Regions from separate parts of the Catenibacterium sp. GCM10023432 genome, predicted to be linked through region 2. Evidence: riboswitches for the same ligand, from Rfam matches in the RefSeq annotation. Region 2 holds a riboswitch; the other holds the start of a gene.
The links. A riboswitch is a leader RNA that binds a small molecule or an ion and turns the genes downstream of it on or off. The one in region 2 is predicted to bind ZMP and ZTP.
Positions count from the first base shown of each region.

Region 1 (7,670 bases), on a different contig from region 2:
CATGATCGTTACTTCCTAGAACGTATTACAAATAAGATTTATGAATTAGATAGAGGTGAGATTTTCCCTTATGTTGCTAACTATTCTCATTTCCTAGAATTAAAAGCTGAAAGAGAAAACAATGCCTTACAGGCACAAAGAAAAAGAAACCTCTTCTTAAAGAAAGAATTAGAATGGGTCAGAGCAGGTGTTCAGGCACGTTCTACTAAGAGTAAAGACCGTTTACAGCGTTTTGAAGAATTATCTTCTATTGAACAGATTCAGGACAAAGGAACTGTTGAACTTATAGATACTACAAGTCGTTTAGGTAAGAAGACTATTGAGTTAGTGAATGTGTCTAAAAGTTATCCTGATAAGGTGATGTTTAAGCCATTTTCTTATTTATTTAAGAGATTTGACCGTATAGGTATATTAGGACAAAATGGCTGTGGTAAGACAACACTACTCAATATGATTGCAGGTATTATCACCGATTATGATGGTGAGATTATTATTGGTGATACAATCCGTATGGGCTATTTCCAGCAGCATTTCCATTATGATGATCCTACAATGAGAGTTATTGATTATATTAGAGAAACAAGTGATAATCTAGAAACAAGCGAAGGTACACTTAGTGCTCGTAATATGTGTGAACGTTTCTTATTTGATGACCATGCCCAATATACACAGATTGGTAAGTTATCAGGTGGTGAACAGAGAAGACTTTATTTATTAAAGGTTTTAATGGGTGCACCGAATGTATTACTATTAGATGAACCGACTAATGACTTAGACATTGAAACATTGAATGTATTAGAAGATTATCTAGATACATTTAAAGGTATTGTGATTACTGTATCCCATGACCGTTATTTTCTAGATCGTATTGTGGATGGTTTATTTGTCTTTAAGGATCAGGAAATTCATTATGTGAATGGTGGCTATAGTGCTTCTATTGATATCACTAATACTAAGAAAGAAACAGAATCTCAAAGAGAAGACTATCGTAAACAGGCTAAAGAAAATAGAAAGAGAAGATTAACCTTCAGTGAAAAGAAAGAACTAGAAGGTATGGATGATCTTCTTATGAATCTAGAAACACGTTTAAGTGAAATCGATGAAGAAATGGGAAGTACCCAGGATTTTGAAAAGCTTGATGAATTAAGTAAAGAACGTGATGAAGTTGAAAAGACTTTAGAAGAAAAGAATGAACGTTATCTAGAACTATTAGAAATAGAAGAAAGCTAATGAAAAGAGGAACCCATTTGGATTCCTCTTTTGCTATATAAGGAGAAGCATTAGACTCATTTGAATAATTTGTCAAACCCATCTTATTGATATTGAGTTCTTTTTATTATTAGACTAGTAATGGATTCAACATTTTATTAGAAATTTTCATTTCTCACTGAATATAAGATCGAGTCTTACTATAATTGCCGTATTTCTTCATTTTACTTTTCGGTTCGTTAGACTAGGAAGTCAAGTAACATGTCTTATATTTAATGTTTTATCTTCTGTCTTCTCTTTTCGCTTATATCATATATTATCATTTGTACGAATGCAAGCGTTTACAACAAATTTTTATAAAATGAAAATTTATTGTAAAATAGATGCTTTTTCACAAATACAATTGACGTTAGTATACATATACTATACAATACAACTACGCCAGCAGTAGAAGTACTCTAAGTGAGCTTACCTGCGCAAAAATCTCCTTGTCCATCGACAAGGAGTTTTTTTCTCCAAATGAAAAAGCTATGGCTTTTACATCACCATAGCTTTTTCTGCTGGATACTAGGATTACATCTTTTGGATTCAATTTCCAGCGTTAATAGATAAATAGAAAACCTTTTCACAGCCTTCTGATATATAGATCAACGTACCTTATTATTATATTCAGGAACTATCTCCCGTTTTCCACCTTTCTTATAGACCATATTATTAATAAAGCATATAAATCATTATTGGTGGATAAATACGTTTTTCCTAATTTAATTGAGTATCCTCAACGGATACTCAGTCACAGTATCCCATGGGAATCTCTCCTTTCTGACTAAGTTCTTTGAGATGAATGTATATGTTAAGGAGGTCTTCCTCCTCTCTTTCTGACTTAATTGTAACCTAATAATCGCAATTATGCAAGCGTTTACATTCTGTTTTTATATAATGAAAATGCTTGTTTTGTGAACTACCTCGACTTAATACTCCGTATTTGAAGTCAAGGCTTCTAGGATGCTTACGCATCCGTTTAAGAAGATTGATATTTAAGTCTCCACCTATTGCTAGGCAATCCTTATTCTTATTCCGTGTCCACTTCGCCTCTACTGTATAGGATGTTTACATCCACAACTCTACTTTTACGCAAGATATTTAATGCACCATTCACATCTGCATTCAGAACTTGTCCACTCGCTGTTCTATACTGTCCACGATGTATTCTCTTTCCACTGAAATAGTATTCTTCAGTATCATCACTCTTATAGACTGGTATGACATCCTTATCCCAGAAGCTGGCCTTTGAGGTGTAGGATTCCTCCTGCATTACAAGTATGATGCCATTCAGCTCACAGAGATATTCAAGCTTATCTCTCAGCTTTCCATATGGAATATTGACGAAGATCTGATTGTTTCTTCTGCCAATGTTGGAATCCTTCTGAAATGTTTCATTATAGCCCACAACAAGAGTTCCGATATCATGATTGATACAGTAATCAATCACAATGCGTGCAGTCTTGTTCATGTAATCATTTATTTTATTGTTACGCCTGCGTGCTAATGCCTTCTGTCTGTTGGTTGTCTTCCTGTCATAGTCCTGCTTATCCTTGATGGACTGTAATCTTGCATTTTTCTTGTTAAACCACTGGTTAATGGACTTCAGTCTTCTTCCATCGATGATGAATGTTTCAACTTTACTTGACAGGCCAGTGACAAGATTATTGATATCAAGGTCTAATGCCAGTGCATTTGTTGTATTGAGATTCCTTTGAATGCATTCAGCTTCATAGGTATACTGAATTTCAAAGAACCTGGCATCTGCCTTTGGTATGATACGTATTTCCTTCACTTTCTTATCAAGCAGTATAGGTGGAATAGTAATCTCAACAGCCTTATGTGTCTTTCTGAAGCTGTTTGAATATGGAAGTATGAGCCTATTCCCTTCAAGTCTTACAAATCCAATGACGAGTGTAGTATATCCATCACTAGGAAGATAGTGTGGAAGTCTGCAGTCCCTAAGTGCATGCTTTCCCTGCTTTGCCTTTTTAAGAAGACCAAAGAATGATTTGAATGAACCATCTACAACCTTGAGTATCTGCTGTGCCATATTGGAATTAAGCGTTCTATAGTTATCAGACGACTTCAGAAGTGCATAGTTCAACTCAAACTTGAGATACTTGCCTTGGCGCAAAGTAGTGCTGTCTGATGTTATAGATTGCCTGATTAGTAAGATTCTTTGCAATATGACATAATTCCTTGATGGAACAATAGTCTTCCTTGGACAGATGCTTTACCTGCTGCTTGACTGTAAGATATATAATCTCCTTTCTGTAGATTTAGGAAAAGAAGTTTCCTATATGTATTATACGATTTCTAACTCCAGAATTTCTCAATTAGATGCATTAAAAGCATTCACCCCACACTATTTTTATATTGAGGTGGGGTTTTCTGCTTGTTTTATACAACTCTTTTTACTATAATAACATTAGTTATATGACTGACGGAAGTGGAATTGACCACAGGGAGTATAATAAATCAAAATGAAGAAGCCGACCGTCTGGGCAAAGAAGCCTGGAGTATGTGTCGGCTTCTTTTTTTGGAGGAATCTATGAAAGAATTAGAATTAAAGTATGGCTGTAACCCTAATCAGAAACCTGCTAAGGTGTTTATGGAAGAAGGAGAACTTCCTTTTACTGTCTTAAATGGTAAACCTGGTTATATCAACTTATTAGATGCTTTTAATAGCTGGCAGTTAGTGAAGGAATTAAAGGAAGCAACTCATATGAGCTGTGCAGCAAGTTTTAAGCATGTATCTCCTGCCGGTGTAGCTATTGGGACACCTTTAACTGAAGTAGAAAGACAGATGTATTTTGTAAAGGAAAGTGCTGAAGAGTTAAGTCCAATTGCTAATGCATATATTAAGGCAAGAGGTAGTGACCGTATGAGTTCATATGGTGATTTCTGTGCTCTTTCTGATGTATGTGATGAAGTGACTGCTAAGCTTATTAATCGTGAAGTAAGTGATGGTATTATTGCGCCTGGTTATACAAAAGAAGCTTTAGAAATACTTAAGAAGAAAAGAAGAGGCACTTATTGTGTATTACAGATGGATCCTCACTATGTACCTAATCCAGTAGAAATCAAACAGGTATTTGGTATTACATTCCAGCAAGGTAGAAATAACTGCGTGATTAATGAAGAGATGTTTAAAGATGTTGTATCTAAAAACAAAGATATCCCTGAACATGCATTACATGACTTAATCCTTTCTATGATCACATTAAAGTATACACAGTCTAATTCTGTATGTTATGTCAAGAATGGTCAGGCTATTGGTATTGGAGCTGGCCAGCAGTCTCGTATCCATTGTACAAGACTTGCTGGTAATAAGGCAGATGTCTGGTTCTTACGTCAGCATCCTAAGGTATTAGGTTTACAGTTTGCAGATGGTTTAAAACGTGCTGAAAAGGATAATACAATTGATGCATATGTATCAGATGATTATGAAGATGTACTTGGTGAGGATGTATGGCAGAACTATTTCAAGATAAAACCAGAAGTATTTACAAGAGAAGAAAAGAAAGAATGGTTAAAGAAGAATACAGATGTTGTACTAGGTAGTGATGCATTCTTCCCATTTGGAGATAATATTGAACGTGCCCATAAGAGTGGTGTGAAGTATGTGGGTGAACCTGGTGGTTCTATTCGTGACGACCATGTTATTGATACATGTGATAAGTATGATATGGTTCTTGCATTCACACATCAGAGATTGTTCCATCATTAATGCACACTTTTGAAAAAACTATGTTATAATGCACTTTATGAGAATAAATGAGAATGTAGAAATCAAGGAACTCACTACAATGCGCCTAGGCGGTCTAGCGCGTTATGTGATTGAATTAGAGACCGTAGAAGATGTAGAAAAAGCTTACTTATTTGCAAAAGAACGTCATCTTCCTGTATTTATTTTAGGAACAGGAAGTAATGTAATTGGAAAAGATGAAGGTTTCAAGGGGGTTATTCTTTTAAACCGTATTAAGGGTATACGTTCTATTGATGAATTGACAGTTGTTGCAATGGGTGGAGAACTACTTGATGATCTTGTTGCTTTTACTACAGAAAAAAATTTATCTGGTATTGAAGCATTGAGTGCTATTCCTGGTACAGTAGGTGCTGCACCTGTACAGAATGTAGGTGCCTATGGTCAGGAAATTGTACAGGTATTAGACTCTGTTCTTGCTTATGATTTAAAGGAAGAAAAGTATGTCACTATTAAGAAAGAAGATATGAAGCTAGGCTATAGATCAAGTATCTTCAATCATGGTGAAGATGCAGGACGTTATTTGATTATCTCTATGACTATTCACTTAAGTCATGATACACTTACTCCTCCTTTCTATACTTCTTTACAGAATTATGTAGAAGAACATCAGATTACTGATTTCTCTCCTAAATCTATTAGAGAGATGGTGACTGAAATACGCTGGTCGAAGCTTCCTAAACCTGAAGAAATGGCAAGTTCTGGATCATTCTTTAAGAATGTTTATTTAGATGATGCTGAAGCTGATCGTTTAAGAGGTATGAATGTACCGGTATGGGAAGGAAATAAAGTCCCTTCTGGATGGTTGATAGACCATGCTGGATTAAAGGGAATGGTTTTCCATGGCATGCGTGTATCTGAGAAAGCTGCACTGATCTTAATTAATGAAAGTGCACAAAGTTATGCACACTTAAAACAGGCTAGAGAAGAAATCGTTTCTATTATTGAAAAGAAATATGGTTTAACTCTACAACAGGAGCCTGTTGAACTGGAATAAATTTTATTCCAGTTTTTTTGTGTTCCTTCTTATGATATAATTAGTTAGATTAGGAGGAATTGCTATGTTATTTATCACTGACAATGAATTTGAACGTGTTGTATCTAGAGCACGTAACCGTGATATTGCACGAGAATATTATCGAAGAGATTATGTTGTGAATGTTTCTATTACAACTGATAATCGTGGTTATTATCATATTTCTGGTAAGGTTATGATTAATGGTAATATCTATCTTCCTCGTGTTCTTGTAAATCCCAATTCTAAAATAGTTTCTACAGACTGTAATTGTATTTATGCCGATGAATATACAGCCTGTGGTCATATAGGCGCCCTTATCTTAAAGGTTCAGGAGTTATCTCCTAATACATTCCCTTATCGTTATGCTGTTGATTTACAAAAGCGTGCACAGGAAGAAAAGAAAAGTGCTATGAGAGAACGTCTTTTATGGGAACAGCGTATGCAGGAATATAGACGTAAAGAAAGAGAAAAGGAAACCAATGAACTGACTGATTATATAAAAAAACAATTAGTGAATCAGTTTACACCTGTTGATTCTACACCTGTTCATTTAAGACTATTTGCAGATGACTGGCAGTTTGGCATTACTTTAAAGATTGGACGTAATAGAGATTATATTGTAAAGAGTATTCCTAATTTTGTGACACAAATGCAAAATAATGAATATCATACGTATGGGAAGACACTCGCTTTTGTGCATAATCCTGATATTCTTGATGAACCTTCAAAGAAGATTTATCAATTTATTTTAAGATATTATCATTCACATTTATCTAGTAATAACACTTTATTCATCAATGATGATAATGTCGATGCTTTCTGGGATTTACTTGAAGAAATCCCTCAGGCAATGCATCCTTTTGCCCGTTTAGAGGATGAATTACATCCTGTTGTATCAGTGTCTAAGGATAAGCATGATACAATTCTAGAATTGGACACAGACCTCTCACCTTACTATATTGGTAAGAAGAACTTATATAATTATAGCCCTTCCACACATTCTTTTACACGTTATCGTTTTGATAAGCAGGGAGTAAGTGTTGAGTTATTGAATCGATTTGATACATTACAGCGTCTTTATGTATCCCATGATCAGTTAGAAAACTTTACACGTTATATTATTTCTCCTACAAAGAAATATATTGAGTATATAGGTCTAGAAGATAAGATTAAGGAAGAAACGCATTTAGAAATCTATGCAGATGTAGATGAAGATGAATATGCTTTAGTTAGCCTAATTGGAACATATGAGGATGGTAAGCATGATATTCTTAAAGAAGATGTGCCTCATTCTTTAAAGGCAGATTTGATTATTAGTTTCCTAGAGAAATATAATCCTGATGATATGTCAGGACCTATGCGTTTTGATACACATCGTGATGAAACAATTGATATGATTCATGATGGTTTAAATCACTTGAATAAGTTGACAGATGTTTATGTATCTGATTCTTTACAGGCTATTGGTTCTAAGAAGTCTATGAACTTATCTGTTGGTATTAAGGTTTCTCATAATTTATTAGAAATGGATCTGGATTCTTTAGATGTTCCTAAAGAAGAACTGGCTGATATTATAGCAAGTCATCAGAAGAAGAAACGTTATCATCGTTTAAAGAATGGTCAGTTACTTTA
Region 1 covers NZ_JBHSEB010000057.1:1,299-8,968, forward strand. The annotation lists gene ACFOZZ_RS08010 (ABC-F family ATP-binding cassette domain-containing protein) at 1-1,230, shown strand, start outside; gene ACFOZZ_RS08015 (RNA-guided endonuclease InsQ/TnpB family protein) at 2,282-3,439, opposite strand; ZMP/ZTP riboswitch at 3,681-3,767, shown strand; gene ACFOZZ_RS08020 (phosphoribosylaminoimidazolecarboxamide formyltransferase) at 3,806-4,984, shown strand; gene murB (UDP-N-acetylmuramate dehydrogenase) at 5,022-6,017, shown strand; gene ACFOZZ_RS08030 (DEAD/DEAH box helicase) at 6,082-7,670, shown strand, end outside.
Region 1: it holds a riboswitch for ZMP and ZTP, as region 2 does, so the genes downstream of both, ACFOZZ_RS08020 (phosphoribosylaminoimidazolecarboxamide formyltransferase) here and ACFOZZ_RS01400 (formate--tetrahydrofolate ligase) in region 2, are expected to answer to the same signal.

Region 2 (7,670 bases):
GAACTAATTCACTATTAGGATCTACATATAATGCAGGACCAATATCATGTTCTTCACTCAAGCCATACTTATTAACAGCTTCATCTACATTCTTAACAAGTTCATCATTGTCTGAGTCATGAGGAAGACGTAAATCAAGAGTTAATGAACCTTCATTATTTTCATAATCTAAGATACCTAGGTTAACAGTTAAAGCACCCATTTCACCAGTAAATGCGACATTGAACTTTTCGCCTAAATAATCATTGTATAAATATTCATCAACGAATTTTGCGTAGCTATTATCAGTTACACTTGCAATATAATGACATAAGTTACTTGCGGCATTATTACCTAACTGAGGCTGAGATGCATGGGCACTCTTACCTTTTAAGAATAAGTGTGTGTTACCATCTACAACTTCTAAAGAACCTTTGAAGTTATTTTCTTTTAAGAATGCATTATATGATTCTTCATAGTCAGTACCCTTTAATACAGCTTTAGCCTGATCTGGTACGATATTCACTACACGTCCTGAATGAATAGAGATTACCTTATCATCATCTGTTTTACTCTTGATGATGAAATGACAGTTACCTTTTTCACCATATACAACAGGGAAATCAGCATCTGGAGTAAATCCCATCTTTGGATATGGACGATGCTGGAAATAGTAATGCATACAGCGAGAACCATTTTCTTCATTACATCCAAAAATGATACGAACCTTCATCTTCTTTTCAAAATCAAGTTCATTAACAATTTTAGCAGCATAATAAGCAGCAATTAAAGGCCCCTTATCATCAGCCACACCACGACCATAGAGTGTATCTCCATCAAGAGTCATATCATATTCTGGATAATCCCATTCCTGACCTTCAGTAGGCACAACATCTAAGTGTCCAAGAATACCAAAACATTCTTCTCCTTCACCAATATCAATAGAACCAGCATATCCATCACAATCATCAGTAACAAATCCATCTCTTTGACCGATAGAAAGCATTAAATCAAGCGCTTTACGGTTATTTTCACCAAATGGCTGATTTTCTTTCGCAGTAGATTCATCAAGAGTTGAAGGAATCAGACATAAGTCCTTTAAATCTTTCAGCATTTCTTCTTTATGCTTTAATACTTCTTCTTTAAAATCAATCATTTTATTCACCTCAGTGACTATTATATACAATTTTTGAATTATTTGAAACACACATACTGCACCTTTTTGTAACGTTCATTCAAGAGTTGTGCTAATATAGTAAAAAGGGGGCAAAAGAATATGGAGAATAAGGACATACAATTTCATATTACAGTCAAAGGTATTGTGATTTATGAAGGCAAGACATTAATCTTAAAACGTGTGAGACCTTCATCAGATGGACTTGGTTATTGGGAATTACCAGGTGGGGGATTAGAATACGGGGAAGATCCTCACCAGGCGCTTGTTAGAGAATTAAAGGAAGAAACAGGACTAGATATTGAAATCATTAAGCCAGTTTATACATTTACGGCTATTAGACCACATTATCAGACAGTGGGTATTGGTTTCTTGTGTATTCCTACAAATGATCAAGTTAAGATTTCATTTGAACATACAGATTATAAGTTTGTGGATGAAGGTGAATTAGAGAAGACACTTGACCCACATATCTTTAATGATATTAAGAAAACAATCGAAGAATATAACCAGATAAGAGAATACAATGAACTAAAAAGAGAAGCGAACTAGCGCTTCTCTTATTTCATATAGATCTTTTCAACTTCACAGATATACATTGTATGGAAATCTTTATTAGGGTAATTCTTATCCACAAGTGTTTCATCTAAGAAACATTCAGGCTTGATTGTATCTTCATAGAGTTTCTTTCCCACAACGATAATGTCTGCTTCTTCAAATGTAGGAAGACCTTCAATAAATGTAGGTGTTAAATCAGTCTTCGCAATCTTATCTCCATCACGTCCAGATTCTCTACCTAATACTGTTAAATCTTTCATATGTTCTCCATTAAAGAATGAAAGAGTCATCTTATCATTAGAATCTATAAATTCCTTTGTATAACGCTGCGGTCTTACAAAACAAGTCATCACTGGCTTATTCCATAATGTACCCATCTCGCCCCATGAAATAGTCATAGTATTAAATGCGTCTTTATTACCTGCACTGAGTAGTGCCCATTCCTTATTCAATTTATTGAATATTTTTAAATCAAATGTCTTTACATCTACTTCTTTAAACATAGTCATTACCTCCGTTTTTATATTATAAACTTATGCCACTATTTAATCAAATTTGTGCTTGTCAAACAATAGGTTATTTGATACACTACAACTGTATTATACGACTGACGGAAGTGGAATTAACCACATGGAGTATAATTTCTTGAAGAGCCGACCGTCTGGGCAACGTCCTGGACTTAGTAGGCTCTTTTTTTGTTTTTTTGAAAAAATGGAAGCATGCAGGTACTGGATTAGTATATAATTGTTTTGAAAGAAAATAACCTGAAAGAGAGGAAAAACAAAAAAATGTTAACAGACGTAGAAATTGCACAGAGTACAGTCATGGAGCCAATTAAAAATGTGGCTGAAAAGATTGGACTGACTGAAGATGATTTAGAATTATATGGTAAATATAAAGCAAAAATCTCTTTAGAAACTATTAAGAAAGTTGAAAATAATCCAGATGGTAAATTAATCCTTGTGACTGCAATTAACCCAACACCTGCAGGTGAGGGTAAGACAACTACAATGATTGGTTTATCACAGGCATTACATCAGTTAGGTAAGAAGTCTATCGTTGCAATGCGTGAACCAAGTTTAGGTCCTTGCTTTGGTATTAAAGGTGGTGCAGCTGGTGGAGGATATGCCCAGGTTGTTCCTATGGAAGATATCAACCTTCATTTTACAGGTGATATTCATGCCATCACTTCAGCAAATAACTTGATTGCGGCAATGCTTGATAACTCTATTCAGCAGGGTAACCCTTTGAATATTGATACTAGACAGGTTGTATGGAAGAGAGTTGTTGACTTAAACGATCGTGCTTTAAGACATATTGTTGTTGGTTTAGGCGGTAAACCAAATGGTGTTCCTCGTGAAGATGGTTTTGATATTAGTGTTGCAAGTGAAGTGATGGGTATCTTATGTTTATCTACTTCTCTTGAAGATTTAAAAGCAAGAGCTGCAAGAATGATTGTTGCTTATAATTATGATGGTGAGCCAGTCACTGTTGATGATATTCATGCAACTGGTGCTGTAACTTTATTATTAAAGGATGCTATCAAGCCAAACCTTGTTCAGACTTTAGATCATACTCCAGTATTTGTACATGGTGGTCCATTCGCCAATATCGCTCATGGATGTAACTCAGTTATGGCTACAAAGCTTGCTATGAAACTTGGCGATTATGCCATTACTGAAGCAGGATTTGGGGCTGATTTAGGTGCTGAAAAGTTCTTAGATATCAAGTGTCGTCAGGCTGGATTAAATCCAGATGCAGTTGTCATTGTTGCGACTGTTCGTGCATTAAAGATGCATGGTGGTGTCAATAAGAAAGAATTAGGTACTGAAAACCTTGAAGCATTAAAGAAGGGTATTGGTAACTTAACTAAACATATTGAAAACATCAAGAAGTTTGGTTTACCTTGTATCGTTGCTATTAACGCTTTCCCTACAGATACAGAAGCTGAATTAAAGCTATTAGATGATATATGTAAGGAATTAAATGTTGAAGTATCTATTTCTGAAGTATGGGCTAAGGGTGGCGAAGGAGGCATTGATCTTGCTAACAAGCTATTAAATATTCTTGATACAGAAGAATCTCATTATGCACCTATCTATTCATTAGATATGCCTATTGATGAAAAGATCAAGACAATCGCCAAAGAAATCTATGGTGCAGATGATGTTGTCTTCACTAAGAAGGCAGCTAACAAGATCAAGAAGTTCACTGCTCAGGGCTTAGGTGATTTACCAATCTGTATTGCGAAAACTCAGTATTCTTTATCAGATGATGCGACTTTACTTGGACGTCCTGAAGGATTCAAGGTAACAATCAATGATTTGATTCCAAATACTGGTTCTGGATTCTTAGTTGCTATTTCTGGAAATATTATGCGTATGCCAGGTTTACCAAAAGTACCAGCTGCTAATAATATGGACATTGATGAAGAAGGTAAGATTACTGGTTTATTCTAATAATTGAGGTCAAGTTTAGGTGAAAGGCCTCTGAGCACCTAGATCATGAAAGTCATAATGAAAATAATGGAGGACTGAAATGAAAGCTGCAGTAATTATGGGTTCTGCCTCTGATGAAGCAAAGGTAGAAAAAGGAATTGCTATATTAAAAGAATATGGCGTAGATGTTGAAGTACGTGCTTTATCTGCACACCGTGCACATCGTGCATTGAGTGAATTTGTAGAAGAATGCAACAACAATGGAACAGATGTTATTTTAACAGCTGCGGGTATGGCTGCTGCCTTACCTGGTGTCGTTGCTTCTATGACAGTGTTACCAGTTATTGGTATTCCAATTAAAGGTGCAAGTTTAGATGGAATGGATGCCTTATTATCAATTGTCCAGATGCCTTCTGGTATCCCAGTTGCAACAGTTGCAATTGATGGTGCTAAGAATGCTGCTTGGTTAGCACTTGAAATCATGGCAATCAAATATCCAGAATTAAGTGAAAAATTAAAGAACAACCGTCAGGCTATGGAAAAAGCCTGCTTAGATACAAATAACGAAATTTCAGAAAAATACAGATAAGAGGAGAAAACAACAATGGAAAAGAAAGAATTAATGTACGAAGGAAAAGCTAAGGAAATTTTTGCAACTGATAATGAAGATGTTATCTTAATGCATTATAAAGATGATGCAACTGCAGGTAATGGTGTAAAACATGATCAGTTTGCTGGTAAGGGTGTATTAAACCACACTATTTCAGGTATTATCTTTGATATGTTAGAAGAAGCTGGTATCAAGACTCATATGATTGAAAAGTTAAATGATACTGATGATTTAGTTAAGAAAGTAGAAATCTTCCCACTAGAAGTTATTGTGCGTAATATTACAACAGGTTCTTTCTGTAAGAGACTTGGGGCTAAGGAAGGTGTTGTTTTAGCAGAACCAATTTTTGAAATTAGTTATAAGAATGATGAATATGGTGATCCATTAATCAATGAAGACCATGCTGTTGCTTTAGGTCTTTGCACTAGAGATGAATATAACACTATTAAATCTGAAACATTAAAGATCAACGAATTACTTAAGGCTTTCTTTTTAAGATTAAACTTAAAGCTTGTAGATTTCAAAATCGAATTTGGTAAGACTAAAGAAGGCGAAATCGTATTAGCTGATGAAATCTCACCAGATTCTTGCCGTTTATGGGATGTAGATACTAACAAGAAGTATGACAAAGACGTATTCAGACAGGATATCGGAGATTTAATTGAAACTTATAAAGCAGTTCTTGCAAGAATGGAAAAATAATAGATAAAAGGATGAAGAAACATGGATTATAAAAAAGCTGGAGTAGACATTGAAGCAGGTTATAAGTCAGTAGAATTAATGAAGAAGCATGTTAAAGCGACTATGAGACCAGAAGTACTTGGTGGTATTGGTGGTTTTGCTGGTGCTTTTGATTTAAGCAAGATCAAGGATATGGAAGAACCAGTTCTTTTATCTGGTACTGATGGCTGTGGTACAAAGGTAAAACTTGCTTTTGTAATGGATAAACACGATACAATTGGTATTGATGCAGTCGCAATGTGTGTGAATGATATTGCTTGTTCAGGTGGAGAACCTCTATTCTTCCTTGATTACATTGCATGTGGTAAGAATTATCCTGAAAAGATTGCGACTATCGTTAAGGGTGTTGCTGAAGGATGTATTCAGTCTGAATGTGCCCTTGTTGGTGGTGAAACTGCAGAACATCCAGGGTTAATGCCTATTGATGATTATGATTTAGCTGGTTTTGCAGTAGGTGTTGTAGATAAGAAAGATATTATTGATGGTTCTACAATCAAGCCTGGTGATGCTTTAATTGGTATTGCATCTACTGGTGTACATAGTAATGGATTCTCTTTAGTACGTAGCGTATTTGAAATGACTAAGGAATCTTTAGATACTTATTATGATGAATTAGGTACTACTTTAGGTGAAGCATTAATTGCCCCTACTAAGATTTATGTAAAAGCATTAAAGAGCGTAAAGAATGCTGGTATCAAGGTTAAGGGATGTAGCCATATTACTGGTGGAGGATTCTATGAAAACCTTCCTAGAATGTTACCTGATGGTGTAAAGGCTGTTGTTAAGAAGGACAGCTATAAAGTACCTCCTATCTTTGGCTTAATTGCAAAAGCAGGAAACGTTGAAGAAAAGATGATGTACAACACATTCAATATGGGATTAGGTATGGTTCTTGCTGTTGATCCTGCAGATGTTGAAAAGACTATCGAAGCAATTAATGCTGCTGGCTATGAAAGCTATGAAGTAGGTTATATTGCTGAAGGTGAAAAGGGAGCAGAATTATGCTAAACATAGCTGTATGCGTATCTGGTGGTGGAACTGATCTTCAGTCCATCATCGATGCGTGTGAAGCCGGAAAAATCAATGGACAGATCCGTCTGGTTATTTCTAACCGTAAGAAGGCTTACGGTTTAGAAAGAGCCCGTCTTCATGGTATTCAGGCAGAATGGATCAAGGATGAAGATGTGATCTTAAAGAGATTTGAAGAAGAAAAGATTGATGTTGTTGTATTAGCTGGTTATCTTGCTATTGTTGGAGATAAGCTGATTGAACAATATAAGAATCGTATTATTAATATTCATCCCTCACTTATTCCATCTTTCTGTGGTCCTGGATTCTATGGAATGCATGTCCATGAAGCGGTGTTTAAAAGAGGTGTGAAGGTATCAGGTGCAACTGTTCATTTCGTTACTGGAGAAGTGGATGGTGGGCCAATCATCTTACAAAGAGCGGTTGATATTTCAGATTTAGAGACTCCTGAAGATATTCAGGCACGTGTCTTGGAAATCGAACATGAAATCTTACCAGAAGCTGTTGCTTTATATTGTGAAGGACGTGTTTCTGTAGAAAATGAAAGGGTGAAGATCAGTTGAAAAGAGCGTTAGTATCAGTTACAAATAAAGAAGGTATTGTTGAATTTGCGAAAGGTCTTGAAGAATTAGGATTTGAAGTTGTTTCTACTGGTGGAACATATAAGAAACTATTAGAAGCAGGTGTAAAAGCTATTGAAATCGATGATGTGACAGGTTTCCCTGAAATTCTTGATGGAAGAGTTAAGACACTTCATCCAAAAGTACATGGTGGTATTCTATTTAGAAGAGATGTAGAAGAACATGTCAAGACTGTAGAAGAAATGGGTATTACACCTATTGATCTTGTTTGTTGTAATCTCTATGAGTTTGAAAAAGCGCTTAAGGCTGGAAAGCCAATGGCTGAAATGATTGAAAATATTGATATCGGTGGACCTTCAATGATCCGTTCTGCTGCTAAGAACTTCAAGGATGTATTGATTGTTACTGATCCAAAAGATTATGATGCTGTATTAGAAGCTATTAGAGAAGATAAGACTGATTTTGAATTCAGAATGAATCTTGCTTATAAGGCTTATAGCTTAACAGGAAGCTATGATGCAATGATTTCTCGTTATTTCGCTGATCAGGTACATGATGAA
Region 2 covers NZ_JBHSEB010000003.1:33,773-41,442, reverse strand. The annotation lists gene pepV (dipeptidase PepV) at 1-1,135, opposite strand, end outside; gene ACFOZZ_RS01410 (NUDIX hydrolase) at 1,256-1,705, shown strand; gene ACFOZZ_RS01405 (flavin reductase) at 1,714-2,214, opposite strand; ZMP/ZTP riboswitch at 2,305-2,385, shown strand; gene ACFOZZ_RS01400 (formate--tetrahydrofolate ligase) at 2,500-4,170, shown strand; gene purE (5-(carboxyamino)imidazole ribonucleotide mutase) at 4,250-4,738, shown strand; gene purC (phosphoribosylaminoimidazolesuccinocarboxamide synthase) at 4,754-5,461, shown strand; gene purM (phosphoribosylformylglycinamidine cyclo-ligase) at 5,483-6,508, shown strand; gene purN (phosphoribosylglycinamide formyltransferase) at 6,502-7,092, shown strand; gene purH (bifunctional phosphoribosylaminoimidazolecarboxamide formyltransferase/IMP cyclohydrolase) at 7,089-7,670, shown strand, end outside.